2 linked regions of the Gemmobacter sp. 24YEA27 genome follow. The protein of the gene in region 1 binds, or shares a complex with, the protein of each later gene. Links are inferred from orthologs where the notes say so. Each region holds a gene or a part of one and is shown on either strand. Other genes may lie near its edges.

The links. Proteins that work in one complex are often made in the same cells at the same time.
Region 2: the proteins of QNO18_RS15230 (region 1) and eno are in contact, whole or in part, in a solved structure (PDB 2FYM), measured with the Escherichia coli proteins. The link is inferred for Gemmobacter sp. 24YEA27 from one-to-one orthologs.

What each region holds. Positions count from the first base shown.
Region 1 is NZ_JASJPW010000001.1:3,056,569-3,060,225, forward strand. The notes cover bases 6-3,592. They hold QNO18_RS15230 (ribonuclease E/G), read right to left. Parts: upstream 3,221-3,592; coding sequence 206-3,220; downstream 6-205. Other genes in these bases: QNO18_RS15225 (DMT family protein), read left to right, coding at 6-99. In the rest of the region: more of QNO18_RS15225, read left to right, coding at 1-5. UniProt on the Escherichia coli protein: Endoribonuclease that plays a central role in RNA processing and decay. Required for the maturation of 5S and 16S rRNAs and the majority of tRNAs. Also involved in the degradation of most mRNAs.
Region 2 is NZ_JASJPW010000001.1:2,606,983-2,609,909, reverse strand. What follows is about bases 71-2,927. They hold eno (phosphopyruvate hydratase), read right to left. Parts: upstream 2,210-2,927; coding sequence 932-2,209; downstream 71-931. Other genes in these bases: QNO18_RS13005 (DMT family transporter), read right to left, coding at 2,351-2,927; QNO18_RS13015 (RSP_2648 family PIN domain-containing protein), read left to right, coding at 296-838; QNO18_RS13020 (RSP_2647 family RNA methyltransferase), read left to right, coding at 71-294. Outside these bases: more of QNO18_RS13020, read left to right, coding at 1-70. UniProt on the Escherichia coli protein: Catalyzes the reversible conversion of 2-phosphoglycerate (2-PG) into phosphoenolpyruvate (PEP). It is essential for the degradation of carbohydrates via glycolysis.

The sequences.
Region 1 (3,657 bases):
TTTTCGGTGCTCTATCTCAAGGAATCCCTTGGCTGGAACCATCTGATCGGCTTCAGCCTGATCGCTCTTGGCGCGTTCTTCATCTTCCAGAAATGGTGACGCCCCCCCCCGCAGATAAAGACTGGATGGCAAAGACCGGGCAGCAAAGACCGGGCGGCAAAGAAAAAGGGGGCCTGGCGGCCCCCTTTTTTAATCTCTGCGCGGATCAGCGGCCCTGCGACCACCAGCCCTTTTTGCGCGGGCGGTCATCATCGCCATCCGCGTCATCGGCCAGACCGGACTGACCCGCATCAGCGACCGGGGCCTCACCCGCATCCGCCACACCGGCAATACCAGGATCTGCCGCCATCCTCGCCGGGACCGGTGCCGGAGAAGCCTCAGCCGGGCCACCTGCGGGCGCCTCGGGCGTGGCTTCCGCCGGTGCGGCCTCAACCGCTGCAACCTGAGCCCCCGCAACGTCAACCACTGCGACCTCGGCCTCATCGGCCTTCTTCGACCGCGAACGGCTGCTTGCGGCTTTCGGCTTCGCCGCTGCGCGGCTGCGCGCGGGCTTCTTCGCGGCGGCCGGCTCAGAAGCGACAGCCTCAGGCGCGGCTTCTTCCCCGACAACCGCTGTGCTGGCTTTCGCCCGGCTGCGGCGCTTTGGTGCCGGGGCGGTGGCAGGAGCCTCTGCCTCAGACGCCACAGCTTCGCCAGCCACGACCGGATCAGTCACAGCGGTTTCAGCCACAACCGTGTCGGACACAGCCTTATCAGCCACAACTACCACAGTCTCTGCCGCATCGGCCGCCGCTGCAGCTGCCTTTGCCGCCGCAGATTTCGACCGCGACCGCGTCGCCCGCTTCGGTTTCGCCGGCGCTGCGGCTTCTGGCGCCACTGCCTCGCTCACGTCACCGGCTGCAACCTCTGCATCGGTGCCGTCAGCGTCATCCTCATCCGAGCCTTCTTCATCCGACTCGTCGCCCGCATCAGAGCTGCCCTCGGCGCCCTGACCATCACGGCCACCCCGACGACGGCGACGACGACGGCGCTTCTTCTTGCCGCCCCCTTCTCCGCCTTCCGCCGCAGGCTCGGCCCGGACTGGCGCTGCAACCGCAACTGCCTCTTCCGCGACCTCTTCTTCCTCGTCCAGGATCTCGTCGACCAGATCCTCATCTTCTTCCTCGACCAGATCGCCCATCAACCCGGCATGGCCAGAGATGACCTGGCTCGGCTCGGGCAGGCTGCGGGTCGCGGTCTTGAACTTCTCCAGCTCGAAATCGGGCGAGACGAGCGCCGGATCGGCCTCCATCCGCACCGCCATACCGTAGCGGGATTCGATCAGCCCGATATGTTCGCGCTTATGGTTAAAGAGGTAGTTGACGATGCCAATCGGCGCCTTCAGCAGCACCTCTTTCGAGCGCTTGCGCGTGCCCTCTTCTTCCAGCGCGCGCAGGATCGTCAGGGCCATGCTGTCATCCGAACGGATCAGCCCGGTGCCATGGCAATGCGAGCAGGGCTGCGTGGTCGATTCCAGCATCCCCGGACGCAGCCGCTGGCGCGACATTTCCATCAGGCCAAAGCCCGAGATCCGGCCAACCTGGATCCGCGCACGGTCGGTTTTCAGCCGGTCTTTCAGCCGCTTCTCGACCGAGGCGTTGTTGCGACGCTCTTCCATGTCGATGAAGTCGATCACGATCAGCCCGGCCAGATCGCGCAGACGCAGCTGGCGGGCGACCTCGTCACAGGCCTCAAGGTTGGTCTTGAGCGCGGTATCCTCGATGGATCCCTCTTTCGTCGCGCGGCCCGAGTTCACGTCGATGGCGACCAGCGCCTCGGTGATGCCGATGACGATGTAGCCGCCGGATTTCAGCTGCACGACCGGATTGAACATGCCGCCGAGATAGCTCTCGACCTGGAAGCGCGCGAAAAGCGGCATCGGCTCGTTATAGAGCTTCACCTGTTTCGCATGCGCCGGCATGATCATCCGCATGAAGTCTTTGGCGGAACGGTAGCCCGCCTCACCCTCAACCAGCACCTCGTCGATCTCGCGGCTATAGAGATCGCGGATGGTGCGCTTGATCAGATCGCCTTCCTCATAGATCGCGGCAGGCGCAACCGAGCGCAAAGTCAGATCGCGGATCTGTTCCCAGAGCCGCATCAGATATTCATAATCGCGCCGGATTTCCGGCTTGGTGCGCTTGGCCCCGGCGGTGCGGATGATCAGGCCCGCGCCTTCCGGCACCTCCAGCTCGCCCGCGATTTCCTTCAGCTTCTTACGGTCGGCCGCCTGGGTGATCTTGCGCGAGATGCCACCGCCACGCGCAGTATTCGGCATCAGCACGCAGTAACGCCCGGCAAGCGAGAGATAGGTGGTCAGAGCAGCACCCTTGTTGCCGCGCTCTTCCTTGACGACCTGGACCAGCATGATCTGCCGGACCTTGACCACTTCCTGGATCTTGTATTTGCGCAGGCGCGACCGGCGCGGGGCGGCGATCTCTTCCGAGACATCCTCTTCCGCAATGGTCTCGATCTCATCTGCACTGGCAGCGGCGTGATGGTCATGATCGCCATGATCATGGTCGCTGTGATCATGATCTTCATGACCATCCGCAGGCGCGTCATCGCCACGGGCCTCGTCGCCCGCATCGTCTTCGCCCGCATCAGCTTCACCGGCATCACTTTCACCGGCAGCCTGTTCGACCGCAGCCCGTTCGGACGGCGCGACAGCATCGGGCCCGGTCGAGGCCAGGCCCTCAGCAACCGCAAGAGCGGAAGCGCCCTCCTCGCCCTCACCGGCCGAGAGATCGATCACATCCATCTCGCTGTGCGAGGCCGCAGCCTCACCTGCCACCGGCGCCGAAACGCTGGGATCGGCGGGCGCGCGTTCAGCCCGCGGTGCCGGCTTGCGGCGGCGGGCACGACGATTGTCCTCTTCCTCTTCCTCACGCGCCATAGCGCGTTCTTCGGCGAGGAGCGCCTGGCGGTCCGCAACCGGGATCTGATAGTAATCCGGATGGATCTCGGCAAAAGCGAGGAAGCCGTGGCGGTTTCCACCATAATCCACAAAGGCCGCCTGGAGCGAAGGCTCCACCCGCGTCACCTTGGCGAGGTAGATATTCCCCGCGAGCTGGCGCTTGTTTATTGTTTCAAAGTCAAATTCTTCAACTTTGTTTCCGTCCACCACAACAACCCGGGTCTCCTCGGGATGGGTGGCGTCGATAAGCATCTTCTTAGCCATGTTTTTCCATTGCGCCCCGGTGGCATAAAGGCCCCCGGCGGCCCTGAGACAGGGCCGGAGAGCAGATCATACGGTTCGGGGCGGCTTGTCTGAGCGCAGACGGCGGGCGCGAACGGGCTCAGCCGGCAACAGGTGCCGGTATCGCCAATCGTTACACTGCTCACGCGCCTCATCGCGGTTACGTCCTGGGGGTTCAGGCCCCCACCTTACTGGCCAGACAGGCACTTCATGGGGAAGCGCTGGTCCATCTGGCAATGTGCACAGCCTTACGGCCGATCCGGCTCCCGGTCATGAGGCGGCGCGGAACGCCGCGCCATGCCCCGCAAAGGGGAGAGAATTTCTTTGACCGTTACAAAACGGCCATAGCGGGCAACTTACGATCAAAGCTGACTGAAGGGCAATGAAAATCTCTCGCCCGGCATATGACACCTGCCCAA
Region 2 (2,927 bases), 450 kb from region 1 along the record:
CCGCCGGCCTTTGCTCCGGCCAAACCGGCGCTTGAGGCCGGGCTCAGGGCCTATGAACGGGTGGCAAAGCTGGCGGCTGCGCTGGTTGCGCCCGGCGGCTATCTGGTCCTCTGTTCCTGTTCGCATGCCGCGGATCTTTCATCCTTCCGCAATGCTTCGGCCCGCGGGATCGGGCGGGGCGGGCGGCGCGGGCAGCTGATCTATACCGGTTTTGCCGGCCCCGACCATCCGGTGCTGCCGCAGCTTGCGGAAACGGGGTATCTCAAGGCGCTCGCCTTCCGCCTGGACGGCTGAGATGAAGGCCGTTCTCGACGCTTGTGTCCTCTTCCCGACGGTTTTGCGGGAGATCTTGCAGGGCGCGGGTGAGGCGGGTCTCTATGAGCCGGTCTGGTCCGACCGGATCCTCGGCGAATGGACGCATTCGTCGGCCAAACTCGGGCCCGGGGTGCAGGTGGTGGCCGAAGGCGAGGCTGCGCTGTTTCGCGCGGCTTTCCCGCGCGGACGGGTGGCGCCACAACCGGCCATCGAGGCGCGCCTGGTGTTGCCCGATCCCGGCGATCTGCATGTGCTGGCGACGGGCATCGCCGGCCATGCCGATGCGATTGTGACCTTCAACGCCTCGGATTTTCCTGGTCATGTTCTGGCGGAGGAAGGCATTTCCCGAAGGGATCCGGATGGCTTTCTGTGGGAGCTGCACTCGCGCGCGCCGGAAAAGATGGCGGCGATTGTCGAGCGGGTGCGTGCAAAAGCCGAAAACCTGTCCGGCCAGCCGGTCGGCGTGAAACCGCTTTTGAAACGCGTGCGGCTCTTTCGTCTCGCCAAAGCCCTGGCCGGCTGATCCGGCACGAAAACGGGCGCCTAAAGGCGCCCGCAAATTTCGGAAACGAAATTTGTGCCGGATTTTTTGAAAAAATCCGGCTTCTGGCTGAGGTCAGCCCTTCAGGATCGAACGCCCCGCGTATTCGGCGGTTTCGCCCAGCATTTCTTCGATACGGATCAGCTGGTTGTATTTTGCCATCCGGTCCGAGCGCGACAGCGAGCCGGTCTTGATCTGACCGCAATTCGTCGCGACGGCGAGATCAGCGATGGTGCTGTCTTCGGTCTCGCCCGAACGATGCGACATCACATTGGTATAGCGCGCGCGATGTGCCATATCGACGGCCTCAAGCGTCTCGGTCAGGGTGCCGATCTGGTTGACCTTCACCAGCATCGAATTGGCGATACCCTTGCTGATGCCCTCGGCCAGACGGCGCGGATTGGTCACGAAAAGATCGTCACCCACCAGCTGCACCTTGTTGCCGATCCTGTCGGTCAGAAGCTTCCAGCCCGCCCAGTCATCTTCGGCCATACCGTCTTCGATCGAGATGATCGGGTAATCCGCCGCGAGCTTCGCGAGGTATTCGGCATTCTCTTCCGAGGAAAGCGAGATGCCTTCACCCTTCATCTCATATTTGCCGCCCTTGAAATACTCGGTCGCGGCGCAATCGAGGGCGAGGTAGATATCCTCGCCGGGCTTGTAACCTGCCTTTTCAATCGCCTTCAGAATGAAGTCGAGCGCCACGCGCGACGAAGACAGGTTCGGCGCAAAGCCTCCCTCATCGCCGACATTGGTGCCATAGCCCGCTGCCGACAGCTCTTTTTTCAGCGTGTGGAAGACTTCCGACCCCATGCGGACCGCGTCACGGATATCATCCGCGCCGACCGGCATGATCATGAATTCCTGAATGTCGATCGGGTTGTCGGCATGTTCGCCGCCATTGATGATATTCATCATCGGGACCGGCAGCACGCGCGCCGAGGTGCCGCCGATATAGCGGTAGAGCGGCTGGGTGGTGTATTCCGCCGCAGCCTTTGCCACCGCGAGCGAGACGCCGAGGATCGCATTCGCGCCAAGGCGGGATTTGTTCGGCGTGCCGTCCATCTCGATCATGGTGCGGTCGATGCCGGTCTGTTCGGTGGCGTCATAGCCAACCAGCTCTTCGGCGATCTCGCCATTGACGGCAGCCACCGCCTCCAGCACGCCTTTGCCGAAATAGCGGGATTTGTCGCCATCGCGGCGCTCATTGGCCTCATGGGCGCCGGTCGAGGCCCCCGAGGGCACTGCAGCGCGGCCCATGGCGCCGCTTTCCAGCACCACATCGACCTCTACGGTCGGATTGCCGCGGCTGTCGAGAATTTCGCGGGCGTGAATGTCAATGATCGTGCTCATCGTAAGCTCCGGGTCAGACGTTTCTGTTTCAGTCGGGCGGGATGGGCCGATCCCGATCCCCGTTTAGCGGGAGCCGCCGCCCTGGGGAAGGGCGGCAATCCCCAGGCCTGCGTGTTTTTTGCAGGGCTTGTTGCGTTCTGGTTAATGCGCCCGTTTTCTGGCGCGGCCGAACATATAGAGGCCGGACAGGATCACGAGGCCCGATCCGATCACCACATTGAGGCTCAGATGTTCGCCAAGGAAAAGGACAGCCAGTATGAACGCGAATACCAGGCGCGTGTAACGAAACGGTGCCACGGCCGAAACTTCGCCGATCCGCATCGACTCGACCACCATATAGTAACCGATCAGCCCGGCTAAGACCGCGCAGGCCAGCACCACACCCTGTTCGGGGGCGGGCGCCTGGAAGCCCTCGCCGCGCACCAGCATCAGAAGCACGCCCGCAGGGACCGAGGCCAGAACCCCCCAGGAGGAAAGGCTCATTGTTCCCAGATGCGGCGGCAACCGGCGCGTCACGAGGTCGCGTACCGAAAGGGCTATGACGCAGCCGACCATGGCGAGGCCGGCAATGTCGATCCCGGCCTTCCAGGGTTCCAGAATGATCATCACACCGACAAAGCCGGTCAGGATCGAGATCCAGCGCCGCCAGCCGACGGTCTCGCCCAGAAACAGCGCGGCCCCCGCAGTGATCATCAGGGGCGAAGCCTGTAACAGCGCC